Regions from separate parts of the Klebsiella sp. A52 genome, predicted to be linked through region 2. Evidence: predicted binding sites of a transcription regulator. Region 2 holds the regulator's gene; the other holds the start of a gene.

Region 1 (7,666 bases), 500 kb from region 2:
GCCGGTTGGCTGATGGCCAGTGAAATGATCGCTATGGATATTGATATCAGCTTTGCGCCGGTGCTGGATGTCGGCCATATCAGCGCCGCGATCGGCGAACGCTCCTGGCATGAAGACCCGCAAAAGGCGCTGGCGATGGCTCGCCATTTCATTGACGGTATGCATGCTGCGGGCATGAAAACCACCGGTAAACACTTCCCTGGCCACGGCGCGGTGACGGCGGATTCACACAAAGAGACGCCGATTGATCCGCGTCCGGCGGCGGAAATTCGCGCCAAAGATATGGCGGTGTTCAAAAGTCTGATCGATGAACAACGGCTGGATGCGATTATGCCGGCGCACGTGATTTATCCTGATATCGATCCGCGTCCGGCCAGTGGTTCCGAATACTGGCTGAAGACGGTGTTGCGCGGCGAGCTGGGCTTTGACGGCGTCATCTTCTCTGACGACCTGTCGATGGAAGGAGCGGCGATCATGGGCAGCTATGCTGAACGTGGGCAGGCATCGCTCGATGCCGGTTGCGATATGATCCTGGTCTGCAATAATCGTAAAGGCGCGGTGAGCGTATTGGATAACCTGTCCCCGATCAAAGCAGAGCGTGTTACAAAATTGTATCATAAAGGTTCATTTACCCGTCAGGAACTGCGAGATTCCGCGCGTTGGCAGACGGTCAACGCACAGCTGGAGGCGCTCCATGCGCGCTGGCAAGAAGCGAAGTCTGCGTAATTAACCTGAAGGGCGTTGTTGTCTGGTGAGGATACGATGATTATCTATTTACACGGTTTTGACTCTAACAGCCCCGGTAACCATGAAAAGGTGCTGCAGCTGCAGTTTATCGATCCTGACGTACGGTTGATTAGCTACAGTACGCTCCATCCAAAACATGATATGCAGCATTTGTTGAAGGAAGTCGACAAAATGCTGCAGCTCACTGCCGACGATCGGCCGCTGATATGCGGTGTCGGGTTAGGTGGCTACTGGGCGGAAAGGATTGGTTTTCTCTGTGATATTCGCCAGGCCGTGTTCAACCCGAATCTGTTCCCTCACGAGAACATGGAAGGGAAAATCGACAGGCCGGAAGAGTATCAGGATATCGCCACCAAGTGTGTGAACAACTTCCGTGAAAAAAATCGCGACCGCTGCCTGGTGGTGCTATCACGTCATGATGAGGCGCTGGATAGCCAACGCTCGGCTGACTTGCTGCATCATTATTACGAAATCATCTGGGATGAAGAACAGACGCATAAATTTAAAAGTCTTTCGCCGCACCTGCAGCGAATAAAGGCTTTTAAGACCCTCGGTTAATCCTGTTTTCACCTATTCAGCCCGCGGCGTGCAAACGCCGCGGGCTTTTTCTTGTCCATAATTGACGTTGTTCGTTTAAAAAATATGCGGTAAAACTTGATGCACATCAATTTTGGTATGACCAATGTTCCGTTCATGCTATTCTCGGTGCTGCTGAATGGTTTCATCGCTGCAACCTATTGTTAACTAAGAGCTATTTGGATAACTTTTAATTAACAATTGGTTAATAATTTTAGGGGGTCTTGTGACTACGCCATTGAAAAGAATCGTTATTGTAGGTGGTGGTGCCGGCGGACTGGAACTGGCTACTCAGTTGGGTAGAAAGCTGGGCCGCAACAAAAAAGCGAAAATTACGCTGGTGGACCGCAACCATAGCCACCTGTGGAAGCCGTTGCTGCACGAAGTAGCGACCGGTTCTCTGGATGAAGGCGTTGACGCGCTGAGCTATCTGGCGCACGCGCGCAACCACGGTTTCCAGTTCCAGCTAGGCTCGGTGGTGGATATCAATCGCGAAGGGAAAACCATTACCCTCGCGGAACTGCGTAACGAGAAAGGCGAGCTGTTGGTTGCCGAGCGTAAGCTGCCGTACGACACGCTGGTGATGGCGCTGGGCAGCACCTCCAATGACTTTAATACTCCAGGGGTGAAGGAAAACTGCATTTTCCTTGATAACCCGCACCAGGCGCGCCGTTTCCATCAGGAAATGCTTAACCTGTTCCTCAAGTATTCTGCAAACCTCGGCGCGAACGGTAAGGTCAATATCGCTATCGTCGGCGGAGGGGCCACCGGGGTTGAGCTGTCCGCTGAGCTACATAATGCGGTGAAACAGCTGCATAGCTATGGCTATAAAGGATTGACCAACGAAGCGCTGAACGTGACGCTGGTCGAAGCCGGCGAACGTATTCTTCCGGCGCTGCCGCCGCGTATTTCCGGCGCCGCGCACAATGAGCTGACCAAACTTGGCGTTCGTGTCCTGACCCAGACTATGGTGACCAGCGCAGACGTTAACGGCCTGCATACTAAAGACGGGCAGTTTATTGATGCCGACCTGATGGTGTGGGCAGCGGGCATCAAAGCGCCTGATTTTATGAAAGAGATTGGCGGCCTGGAGACCAACCGCATTAACCAACTGGTGGTTGAGCCAACGCTGCAGACCACCCGTGATCCGGATATTTACGCTATCGGCGATTGCGCCTCCTGCGCTCGTCCGGAAGGCGGCTTTGTACCTCCACGCGCCCAGGCGGCGCACCAGATGGCAACCTGCGCGCTGAATAACATTCTGGCGCAGATGAAAGGCAAAGCGCTGAAACCGTATGTCTACAAAGATCACGGTTCACTGGTGTCGCTGTCGAACTACTCCACCGTTGGCAGCCTGATGGGCAACCTGATGCGCGGCTCGATGATGGTTGAAGGGCGAATTGCGCGCTTCGTGTATATCTCGCTGTATCGCATGCATCAGATTGCGTTACACGGCTATTTCAAAACCGGCCTGATGATGCTGGTGGGGCGTATTAACCGCATTATTCGTCCGCGTCTCAAGCTGCACTAAGCGGCAAGTAATCAGGATAGCGTCATCGCGACGCTATCCTGAAAACACAGCATATCCTTCTGCCTGAATCGCAACTTCCCGTTAGGAATCCTCTGAATCCCCTTGATTTGCCGTAGGTTCCCGCATTTTTCATCCGCTTTCTGATTTGCATACCCCCTGAGCAGAACGCAGAATTGCTAGTAACAGCAATGAAGGAGGAACTCCCGTGAATAAATCAATGTTGGCGGGTATTGGGATTGGCGTTGCCGCCGCGTTGGGCGTCGCCGCCGTTGCCGGTCTCAATGTATTAGATCGTGGCCCGCAATATGCGCAAGTGGTGTCCAGTACGCCAATAAATGAAAGCATAAAAACGCCGCGTCAGGAGTGCCGTAACGTCACCGTTACCCATCGTCGCCCGGTTCAGGATGAAAACCGTATTGCCGGTTCCGTTCTCGGCGCGGTCGCCGGCGGCGTGATTGGCCATCAGTTTGGCGGCGGTCGCGGTCGTAGCGTGGCAACCGTCGTCGGCGCGCTGGGCGGCGGCTATGCTGGTAACCAAATTCAGGGCTCGATGCAGGAAAACGACACCTATACCACCACCCAGCAGCGCTGTAAGACGGTCTACGACAAGTCGGAAAAAATGCTTGGTTATGACGTCACCTATAAAATCGGCGACCAGCAGGGCAAGATTCGCATGGACCATCAACCGGGGGCGCAAATACCCCTCGATAGCAACGGTCAGCTGATTCTGAATAACAAAGCGTAAAATAGCAGTTTTAAGCGATTAGCCCCTCAATCACTCAGGCTGAGGGGCTTTTTTTATCAGAACGTTAACGCGTAGTTCAGGCCGAAGGTCCGGCCGCGTCCTTTATATTCGTACAGCCCGGCGCTGCCATAGGTTGGGCTATACAACAGCGGCGCACGCTGTCCCCAGATGGTGACGTAATCTTCGTTCAGCAAGTTTTCGATGCTAAAGGTCAGTTTACCCACCGGCAGCAAATAGCTACCGATAAAATCGACGGTGTTGTACCCATCAAGCTTATTGCCACTGGCGTCGCTTAAATCAAATACCTGCTGGCTCTGCACACGCAGCGACCACGGGTCAGGCGCCCAGCCGACCCAGGCGGTGGCTTTCGACGGCGAGGCCAGGGTGACGTCCCACTTCTGCCAACTGCCATCGGTTTTAACTTGCGATTTCAGCACGTTGAAGTTAGCGCCCAGACTCCAGTCGCTATCAGGCACGAAGTAGTCCACCGCGCCTTCCACGCCGTAAATGCGACGTTTATCCGATTGCACATCAATGGTCATGTCGCTGCGGTTAACTACGATGGTTTTGTCTGATGTCGAGTAATAAGCGGCAAGCTGCGTGCGCAGGTTGTCGCCGGTGTAGCGCCAGCCCAGCTCCCAGGAGTTAACTTTGATCCCCTGCAGCGGCGAGTCGCCGACGTTAACGCTCGAGATCAGCGGCAGATGGCCGTTAACCGCCGCGCCGTAGCTGCCGATACCATAATATTTTCCCGGATCCGGCAGTTCGACGCCCTGAGAGAAGTTAAACCAGGTCTGCTGGCGTTCGGTAATGTGGGCGACGATCCCGGCATTAAAGAGGAAGTTATCATAATCGGTCTTGCCGCCAGGAATGGCGTCAGCCGACCGGTATTTGCCTTTAGCGACATCCTGCTGCTGCGCGTAGCCGACAAAATCATCGACCCGGTTTTCCGTCCACTGATAACGCACGCCGCCGCTAAGGGTGAAGATGTCGTTCAGGTCGTAACTGCTTTGCAGGAACGGCGCAAGATTGGTGATGCTGTAGCCAGGATAACGGCCGGTGGTATAGGCAGACTGATTATTCAGGCCGCCGGAAGCCATCGCCTTATCCAGATCGAAGAACATCTGGTTGGAATTAAAGGTTTCATGGTCGGCGTCAACGCCCCAGGTCAGATCCCATCCCGTTAGCGGCTGGCTGTTGAAGGTGATCTTAGCGCCGTACTGATCGGTATCCTGCTGTGAGGCGGAAAAACTGCTGATTTTACCTTTGCTCAAGGCCGGGAAGGGGTAGAAGGTCAGCGACTCATCGCGGTAGTAAATCTGGCTGACCAGATTCTGGCCGAAGAAGTCGGCGTCGGAATATTGCAGGCTGATCAAATGACGCTCGGTGCCGGGCACGCGGTCAGAGTTAAGCCCGTCAGAGGTCCAGGCTTTACTTTCACCAAGCACCGCCGACATATCTTTGCCCAGATTCAGACCATAATCATCGCCCTGGCTTTTATAGTACTGCGTGACCAGCTGGAGCTGGCGCTGGTCATCGATTTCTATGGTTCCGGTGCCCATCACGTCGAGTCGGTCCGAATGTTGTAAGCCGGTTTGCGTATTATCGAGGATCAGCGCGTCATTGTTGGCGTCATACCAGCCGCCGAAGCGTTGATACGCCACTGATAGACGGCCGGAAGCATGATCGGTACCGCCGCTGACGGCCGCCGCCACCCGTTCATCATGATCGTTGCTATTGGCAAAGCCGGTTTTACCACCCAACTCCAGATCCACCTGGCGTTCCTGCTGGCCCTTTTTCGTGACGATATTAATCAGACCGCCGGTACTGCCGCCGCCGTATAACGATGTGGCGCCGGATATAACTTCAATATGTTCGATGTTAAACGGATCGATGGCATCAAGCTGGCGGCTATCGGTGCGCGATGAATTGAGGCGCACGCCGTCGATCAGTACCACGATGGCGCGTCCGCGCATGTTCATGCCGTAGTTGGTACGCCCCTGGCTGCTGACATCTATTCCGGGGATCAACTGCGCGAGGACGTCTTTAAACTCTTTACCACCCTGAACCTGTTGCTCAATTTCCTGGCCTTCAATCACCCAGGTGGTTTGCGCCATCTCGGCGACGGTACGGTGGTTACGGTTGGCGCTGACGATGATATCGTCTTCATCGGCGGCCTGCGCGGCAAAGGCAGGCAGGGCGGTGGCCAGCAGCAGGGGATTGAGCAGCCAGAGGCGCTTGTTCATTCGCATTCCTTGATATGAGTTAGTCATTACTGTTGTTATTTTTTTCAGCCACAGGCGCGGCTGTTACAGCGTGAAACATATAGAAAGACAAATGCGAATTTTGCACATATTGATTATCGTTATCAATATCATTTACAACAAATCAACATAATGAAAATATTGAGAAAAGTAAGGGTATTTAGCAGAAGGGGAAAAAACCGGCGAGCGAGGGCCGCCGGTAGGGGATTAAGGTTGCAGGATTTGCGGCCACAGGCGCAGCGTAGTGTCGCTAATTTGTTTCAGCGTGGCGAAATCAGCGCCTTCGCGCGCGCTGATTGACATTCCTTGCAGCACGCAGTTTAAAAACTGCGCCAACTGCAAGACATTGCCCTGCGCAGGGAGTTCGCCGCGCTGCTGGCGCTGCTGTAAAAATTGCGTCAACGTTTGTTCCTGCACCGCGTGCCGCGACTTAATAGTGTTGGCGATATCGGTTGAAGAGGCGGCCAGCGCCGCGGAGGTGTTAATCATAAAACAGCCTGCCGGGGTATCTTTGCTGGTAAAGCAGGTAGCGACAGCGGTGAAATAGTCGCGCAGCGCCTGATCGACGGTTTTTTGGTCATCGAATAGCAGGGCTTCATGTTTCGCGGCAAAGCGGGAGATGTAGCGATCCAGCACCGCGCGGAATAAGCCTTCTTTGTTCACGAACTCGGCGTACAGCGTCGGGGCTTTCGCGCCGGTCGCTTCGACGAGATCGGCAAGCGAAGTTGCTTCATAGCCGTGCTGCCAGAAAAGTGTCATGGCCTTGTCCAGCGCCGCGTCCCTGTCGAACACTTTAGGTCGGCCACGGCTTTTTTTTGCGCAACTTTGAACGTCAGTTGTCATGATGCCGTTGTACCTATGTTGGGTTGTTGAACGGCCATTATAAAAATAAACGTGTCATGCCGCCAGCGGCAGAAGTCCAAAAATAAATAATTCATATATGTATGAAAATTAAGCATTTTATAAATAGTTAAATGATCGTTATAAAAATGAGTTGACCTGTGACATGGATCACATTATCATTTACCTATCGATCGTTAAGTTAATTCTTACGACCCTACTATAAAAATCATCTGCATAGGTATAATAATCATGAAAAACGTCCAAAAACTGGCACTTGCTGCCGTACTGAGCTCACTCTCATTTGCAAGTTTCGCCGCTGTTGAGGTGCAATCCACCCCAGCAGGCCAACATAAAATCGGTACCGTTTCCGCATCCGCCGGCACCAATCTGGGTTCGCTCGAAGATCAGCTGGCGCAGAAAGCCGACGAAATGGGGGCGACCTCTTACCGCATTACTTCGGTAACCGGTCCTAATACCCTGCACGGTACCGCAGTTATCTATAAATAAATGTTGTAACCCCTGTCATGCCACTGACAAAACGCGTTCCTGACCCCCTTCAGCAGAACGCGTGTAGTAAGCAGTAAACGTAGTTCCCTTTGTTATGCCACTCTCGCGACGCGGTCCACACCCCTTCATGGGACCGCGCCCCGCGAAACCTCGTCAGCGAAGCTGGCGATTGCCACAAAAAAACCCGCCGTGCCTGGCGGGTTTTTACTTTCTGCAATTCGCAAATGTATTACAAGGCTTGCTCGGCGGAAAGCTGGTGGTGGGTCACATCGACCGGCATTCCGGAACGCAGCGCCATTGCGCTTTCCATTACCTGCTGATTGGTCTGCGGCGCCTGCTTAAAGTTCTTCATGCTGGCGTTCAGGACGATTGGCAGCGTTTGCGGATCGTCATTGATATGTTCGGAGAGCGGCTGGTGGACTTCCACCAGACGGGTACCGTTTGGCTCTACCG
Region 2 (7,666 bases):
GATCTGGTCGCCGACTACGATATATTGCAGGTCGATATGCGCAACCACGGCTTATCGCCGCGTTCGCCGGAGATGACCTACCGCGCGATGGCGCAGGATCTGTTGGATACTCTTGACGATCATCAGATAGAGAAAGCGACCTTTATCGGCCATTCAATGGGCGGCAAAGCGGTGATGGCGCTGACCGCGCTGGCGCCGGATCGCATCGCCGGGCTGGTGGCGATTGATATTGCGCCAGTGGCTTATCACGTCCGCCGTCACGATGAGATCTTCGCGGCGATTAACGCCGTCAGCGAATCCGCCGCCAGCACCCGCCAGCAGGCGGCGCAGGTGATGCGCGAGCATATAAATGAAGAAGGCGTCATTCAGTTTCTGCTGAAATCCTTTGTCGACGGCGCGTGGCGCTTCAACGTGCCGGCGCTGTGGGATCAATACCCGCATATTGTCGGCTGGGAAACGGTGCCAGCCTGGCCGCACCCGGCGCAATTTATTCCCGGCGGCAACTCCCCTTATGTCACCGATGAATACCGCGACGCGCTGCTGGCGCAGTTCCCGCAGGCCCGCGCTCACGTCATTGCCGGCGCCGGACACTGGGTGCATGCGGAAAAACCCGAGGCGGTTTTACGCGCAATTCGCCGTTATCTGAGCACAATTGAAGCCTGAGTGGCTAAAAAACGCCCGACCGCGCGGCATAATGCCCGCGGTCGTTGGCGCGGCGGTTCGCCTGATGTATTATGGCGCGCTATCTGCGCCGGCTATAGCCCGGCAGCTTGTTTCCCCGAAGTCACTCTGAATCATGGCAAAAGAACAAACGGACCGAACGACATTAGATTTGTTCGCAAATGAGCGTCGCCCGGGTAGACCGAAAACCAATCCGCTTTCGCGCGATGAACAACTGCGCATCAACAAACGCAATCAGCTCAAACGCGATAAAGTTCGCGGCTTGAAGCGCGTTGAGTTGAAGCTCAACGCCGATGCGGTCGACGCGCTTAATGAGCTGGCGGAAGCCCGCAACATGAGCCGCAGCGATCTTATCGAAGAGATGCTGATGCACCAACTGGCCTGCCTGCGTAATCAGGGCGAAGTCTGAAAAACGCAAAAAAATCGCTTTCATGTAGCAGAGTGTGCACCAGGACGTTATTGCTGTTTCCGCGCCCTTCCCTGTTCTGCTATGATTGCCGTTAACTGTAGGCATAATGCCACTACCACATCATTAAGTTTCAAGAGGTTATTTTACTCATGGCAATCATCGGCATCTTTTTTGGCAGCGACACCGGCAACACCGAAAATATTGCAAAAATGATCCAAAAGCAGCTCGGTAAAGACGTTGCTGAAGTTCACGACATTGCCAAGAGCAGCAAAGAAGATCTGGAAAGCCACGATATTCTGCTGCTCGGCATCCCAACCTGGTACTACGGCGAAGCGCAGTGCGACTGGGACGACTTCTTCCCGACGCTGGAAGAGATCGACTTCAACGGTAAGCTGGTAGCCGTGTTTGGCTGCGGCGACCAGGAAGATTACGCAGAATACTTCTGCGATGCGCTGGGCACCATTCGTGACATCATTGAACCGCGCGGCGCAACCATCGTTGGCCACTGGCCGACCGCGGGCTACCACTTTGAAGCTTCTAAAGGCCTGGCAGACGACGATCACTTCGTAGGTCTGGCGATTGATGAAGACCGTCAGCCGGAACTGACCAACGAGCGCGTTGAGAAGTGGGTGAAGCAGATTTCCGAAGAGCTGCATCTGGAAGAAATCAAAAACGCCTAAGAATCAAACAGCGCAGCTATTAAGCTGCGCTGAATTAATAGATAAAAGCAATCAAACTAATAGCTACAAGTTTTTAACTTTTCATCACATATCTGTACAATGTCCTCTGATTCCACGAGGTCACGTGACACAGTTTGTAGCTGGTAATTCGTTTTTGACAGCTTACAAGGCGCGATGGTTGCAGTTTTCATTTCAGAGTTGCAGCTCTATAATGAGACGCATTACATCGGGTGATTCTCTGTATTGCTTCCCTTTGAAGGAAGCCGATCTTTAGCAACAGGACAGATTCCGCATGACTGACAACAATATCGCATTAAAGAAGGCTGGCCTGAAAGTCACACTTCCCCGACTGAAAATTCTGGAAGTGTTGCAGGAACCGGATAACCATCACGTCAGTGCGGAAGATTTATATAAACGCCTGATCGATATGGGTGAAGAGATTGGTCTGGCTACCGTTTACCGCGTGCTGAACCAGTTCGACGATGCAGGCATCGTGACTCGTCACAACTTCGAAGGCGGTAAATCCGTATTCGAGCTGACTCAGCAGCACCACCACGATCACCTGATTTGCCTCGATTGCGGCAAAGTGATCGAGTTCAGCGATGATTCTATCGAATCCCGCCAACGTGAAATTGCTGCGCAACACGGCATCCGCTTAACCAACCACAGCCTGTACCTGTACGGCCACTGTGCGGAAGGCGACTGCCGCGAAGATGAACATGCCCACGATGCGGTGAATAAATAATTTCCCGTCTCGTTTGTTGTAAAAAGCCAACCTCAAGGTTGGCTTTTTTATGGGCGAAATCCACCGGCATGCGTATTCTGTCAGAGCATAACGCCTTGTACGGAGAGTCAATATGGAGCTGCGCCAGCTACGCTATTTTGTCCGCATTGTGGAAACCGGCAGTATGGGCCGCGCCGCGCTCGATCTGAATATTGGCGTCTCTGCGCTCAGCCAGCAAATGGCGCGTCTGGAAAATGAACTCGCTATCCGCCTGCTGCAACGGACTTCGCGCGGCGTAATGCCCACCAGCGCCGGCCTCGCCTTTTACTCGCAGGCGCAACTGGCGCTGCGCCATGCTGACGATGCCATTCTCGCCGCGCGTGAAGCGCGCCTTTCCGGTCACGTCAGCGTCGGTATGGCGCCGAGCACCGCTTCTGTACTGGGCGTACCTTTTATCAACGCCATGCGCGAAAGCTACGCCGACGTCCGCCTGCACCTGGTGGAGAGCCTCTCCGGCAATCTGGAACGGATGATCAACACCCGCCAGCTCGATTTAGCCATCGTTTTCCAGAAAGAGAAGATCCTGCGCTGGAGCGCCCGACCCATTCTTGAGGAACGTCTGTTCCTGATTGGCGCCCATGACGTGCTGGCGCCGCTGCCCGGCGATAGCATCTCCCCGAACCAACTGGCCGCCATCCCGCTGATTATGCCAAGCCAGGGGCATGGCCTGCGCGGCAGGCTGGACGCTATTTGCCAGGAGCACGCCATCAACGTTGACGTGGTGGCTGAAATCGATGGCCTGGCCCTGCTGATGCGCGCCGTTCGTGACGGGCTCGGCGCCACGCTGCAGCCGGGCGCGGCGATTTCTCATCTCGACAGCCAGGCGCTAAGAGTGATCGGCGTCGATAATCCGGTACTTAGCCGACCGAATTTTCTGGTCAGTCTTTCCGATGACGAACTCACCCCGGCAGGCCTTGCGGCACGGGTAATGCTGGCAAAAGTCATGCGCCAGCTAGTTGAATCCGGCAACTGGCCGGGCGCCAGTCTTTACACACACTAAACCCCCCTTTAGCTTTACGCCATAGCGCCTGCCGCCCCTGCACCTTACATTTCCATTACAAATTTAACAATTAGTCAAAGCGTAATGGAGCCGATAATGGTGGATGTACTGGTGATTGGCGGCGGCAACGCCGCGTTATGCGCCGCCTTAACCGCCCGGGAAGCAGGCGCATCCGTACTGCTGCTGGAAGCCGCGCCGCGGGAATGGCGGGGCGGTAACTCTCAGCACACGCGTAATCTGCGTTGTATGCACGATGCGCCGCAGGATGTCTTAGTCGACAGCTATCCGGAAGAAGAATACTGGCAGGATCTGCTGCGCGTTACCGACGGCAATACCAACGAAGCGCTGGCCCGTCTGGTGATCCGCACCTCGTCGCACTGTCGGGACTGGATGCGCCGCCATGGCGTTAACTTTCAACCGCCGTTATCCGGCGCCCTGCACGTCGCCCGCACTAACGCCTTTTTTATGGGCGGCGGCAAAGCCCTGGTCAATGCCTATTACCGCAGCGCCGAACAGATGGGCGTACAGATCCGCTATAACACCCCGGTACAGGCGCTTGAATTACGTGATGGCGAATTCGTCGCCGCGCTGGCAGGCACTGAGCGGATCGCCGCTAAAACCTGCGTGCTCGCCGCCGGCGGTTTTGAATCTAACCGCGAGTGGCTGCGCGAAGCCTGGGGGCAAAATGAGCGCGGCGAATGGCCTGCAGACAACTTTCTCATCCGCGGCACCCGTTTTAATCAGGGAGTGCTGCTCAAATTTATGATCGATGCCGGGGCCGATATCATCGGCGATCCTTCACAGTCGCACTGCGTCGCCATTGACGCCCGGGCGCCGCTCTATGACGGCGGCATCTGTACCCGCGTCGACTGCGTGTCGCTGGGGGTGGTGGTGAACCGCGATGCCGAGCGCTTTTATGATGAAGGGGAAGATTTCTGGCCCAAACGTTACGCCATCTGGGGCCGTCTGGTCGCCCACCAGCCGGGGCAAATCGGCTATTCGATCATCGACAGCAAAGCCGTTGGACAATTTATGCCGCCGGTATTTCCGGGCGCCCAGGCCAATACCATCGCAGAACTGGCGCGCCAATTGGGGCTGGACGGCGAACGTTTGTCACAGACCATCGCCAGCTACAATGCCGCCTGTACGCCAGGCCAGTTCGACCATACCCGTCTTGATAACTGCACCACCTCCGGCCTGACGCCGCCGAAGACCCACTGGGCGCGGCCTATCGATACGCCGCCTTATTATGGTTATGCCCTGCGTCCAGGGATCACCTTCACCTACCTCGGGCTGTACGTCAATCAACACGCCGCCGTCCACTTTGCCGGTAAGCCGAGCCGCAACCTGTTTGTCGCCGGCGAAATGATGGCCGGCAACGTACTGGGCAAAGGCTATACCGCCGGCGTAGGCATGTCGATTGGCACCACATTCGGCCGCATTGCCGGTCAGCAAGCCGCCCTGGCGGCACAGCAGGAGAAACATCATGAAGTCGCTTGAAAAGCTGATCATCGAGGCGCAAATCATCACCGAGCCGGAAGCGGAAGTCGAACGGGTGATGCAGGTCTGTAACGCCTGCCGCTATTGCGAAGGCTTTTGCGCCGTATTTCCGGCCATGACCCAGCGTCTGGAATTTGGCAAGGCGGATATTAACTATCTGGCGAACCTGTGCCACAACTGCGGCGCCTGCCTGCACGCCTGCCAGTATGCCCCGCCGCACGAGTTTGCGATTAATGTTCCCAAAGCGATGGCGGAAGTGCGGCTGGAAACCTATCAACATTACGCCCGGCCCGCCGCTTTCGGCAGTTTATATCGCCGTGCGGGGATCGCCACGGTGCTGGCGCTGGTCGCGGGTCTTGTCCTGTTTCTACTGTTGGCGCTGGGGCTCAAAGGCTCTCTGTTGCACCCGCCGCTGGCCGGTGATTTCTACCAGATTTTCCCGCATAACCTGCTGGCGTGGATGTTCGGTTCGGTTTTCATCGTAGCTATCGGATTGCTGATGAGCGGGGTGATTCGTTTCTGGCGCGAGATCTCGCCGGGCCAACCGCAGGCTGGCGATATCGCCAGGGCCTCACATGATGCGCTGACGTTGAAATATCTCGACGGCGGACACGGTAAAGGCTGTAACGAGGCCGATGACGCCTTCACCCTGATGCGCCGCCGTTTTCACCACTTCACTTTCTACGGTTTCATGCTCTGTTTCGCCGCCACGGTTGTGGCCACGGGCTATCACTATCTCGCCGGTTGGGAGGCGCCCTACCCGTTCTTTAGCGTACCGGTACTGCTGGGCACGCTCGGCGGCATCGGGCTGCTGGTAGGCCCTGCGGGTTTGCTATGGCTGAATCTGCGCCGCTCGCCGCTGCACGGCGACGCGCGGCAAAAACCGATGGATCGCGCTTTTATCCTGCTGTTGCTACTGACCAGTTTTACCGGGCTCGCGCTACTGGCGGGCCGGGACACCTCGTGGATGGGCATTCTGCTCGCTATCCATCTCGGGGTGGTGATGGCGCTGTTTTTAACGCTGCCTTACGGAAAATTTGCCCACGGATTTTATCGCTGTGCGGCGTTACTCAAGTGGGCGATTGAGAAGCGGCGCGGAAAACAGGCGGCAGTCGCAGGCGACTAACCCGCTCCCTCTTACCTCTATAACAACAAGATAAAGACAATGGAGAGCAAACCCTATGACCCAACCAACCTCGCGCGCCGGTACCTTCGGCGCAATTCTCCGCGTAACCAGCGGTAATTTTCTCGAGCAATTCGACTTCTTTCTGTTTGGTTTCTACGCCACCTATATCGCCAGAACCTTCTTTCCGGCAGAGAGCGAGTTCGCGGCGTTGATGCTCACCTTTGCCGTGTTTGGCTCCGGCTTCCTGATGCGCCCCATCGGCGCGGTGGTATTAGGGGCTTATATTGACAGGATCGGTCGCCGCAAAGGGCTGATGGTCACCCTGGCGATTATGGGCTGCGGCACGTTACTGATTGCGCTGGTGCCGGGCTACCAAACCATCGGCGTGCTGGCGCCGGTGCTGGTCTTAATTGGCCGTTTGCTGCAAGGGTTCTCGGCCGGGGTCGAGCTCGGCGGTGTGTCGGTCTACCTGTCGGAAATCGCCAAACCGGGGAAAAAAGGGTTCTATACCAGTTGGCAGTCCGCCAGCCAACAGGTGGCCATCGTCATGGCGGCGCTGATTGGCTACGCGCTGAACGAAACGCTGGGTCACGACGAGATTGCAGAATGGGGCTGGCGCATCCCCTTCTTTATCGGCTGCCTGATTATCCCGCTGATTTTCGTACTCCGGCGTTCGCTGCAGGAGACCGAAGCGTTTCTGCAGCGTAAGCATCGTCCCGATACGAAAGAGATACTGACCACTATTGTTAAAAACTGGCGCATCATCAGCGCGGGCACTTTACTGGTGGCGATGACCACCACCACCTTTTATTTTATTACCGTCTATACCCCAACCTACGGCAGAGCGGTACTGCATCTGAGCGCGCGCGAAAGCTTGCTGGTCACGATGCTGGTCGGTATTTCTAACTTTATCTGGTTACCGATTGGCGGGGCGCTCTCAGACAAGATAGGCCGCCGCCCGGTGCTGATGGGAATTACCATCCTGGCGCTGTTGACCACCTGGCCGGTGATGCAATGGCTCACCGCCGCGCCGGATTTCACCCGCATGACGCTGGTGCTGCTGTGGTTCTCGTTCTTTTTCGGTATGTATAACGGCGCGATGGTGGCGGCGCTAACGGAAGTGATGCCCGTTTACGTCCGCACCGTGGGCTTTTCGCTGGCATTTAGCCTCGCCACCGCTATCTTTGGCGGGCTGACGCCGGCTATTTCCACCGCGCTGGTCGAAATCACCGGTGATAAAAGCGCGCCGGGCTGGTGGCTGATGTGCGCGGCGCTATGCGGATTCGCCGCCACCGCCATGCTGTTCATGCGTCTAAGCCGCGGCTATCAGTCGGCGGAAATACCGCGTTAAAATAGCCACGGGCGGAGTGTGCGCTCCGCCCGTTTTCGCTTAACCGTCTGCTTTACTTCGTGGTGTTATTACTGCGAATCTCCTGCCAGATTTTATCGCAGCGCGCTTTGACCGCCTGGTCATTACCGGTGCGCG

Evidence for each region. The regulator Fur, encoded in region 2, represses iron uptake genes when iron is present. The targets are predictions, from matches to a motif close to ATAATAATGAGAACNACTATCAA.
Region 1: a site for Fur is predicted at 5,955-5,977, ahead of KGA69_RS20865 (TonB-dependent siderophore receptor). Genes of this name have one in related genera too.

What each region holds. Positions count from the first base shown of each region.
Region 1 covers NZ_CP074437.1:4,405,299-4,412,964, reverse strand. The annotation lists gene nagZ (beta-N-acetylhexosaminidase) at 1-726, shown strand, start outside; gene ycfP (alpha/beta hydrolase YcfP) at 763-1,305, shown strand; gene KGA69_RS20875 (NAD(P)/FAD-dependent oxidoreductase) at 1,550-2,854, shown strand; gene KGA69_RS20870 (glycine zipper 2TM domain-containing protein) at 3,060-3,599, shown strand; gene KGA69_RS20865 (TonB-dependent siderophore receptor) at 3,656-5,845, opposite strand; gene KGA69_RS20860 (TetR/AcrR family transcriptional regulator) at 6,071-6,706, opposite strand; gene KGA69_RS20855 (hypothetical protein) at 6,703-6,822, opposite strand; gene bhsA (multiple stress resistance protein BhsA) at 6,956-7,213, shown strand; gene ldtC (L,D-transpeptidase LdtC) at 7,443-7,666, opposite strand, start outside.
Region 2 covers NZ_CP074437.1:4,909,818-4,917,483, forward strand. The annotation lists gene ybfF (esterase) at 1-663, shown strand, start outside; gene ybfE (LexA regulated protein) at 797-1,090, shown strand; gene fldA (flavodoxin FldA) at 1,240-1,770, shown strand; gene fur (ferric iron uptake transcriptional regulator) at 2,063-2,515, shown strand; gene tcuR (tricarballylate utilization LysR family transcriptional regulator TcuR) at 2,628-3,554, shown strand; gene tcuA (FAD-dependent tricarballylate dehydrogenase TcuA) at 3,651-5,054, shown strand; gene tcuB (tricarballylate utilization 4Fe-4S protein TcuB) at 5,041-6,180, shown strand; gene KGA69_RS23310 (MFS transporter) at 6,236-7,531, shown strand; gene chiQ (ChiQ/YbfN family lipoprotein) at 7,584-7,666, opposite strand, start outside.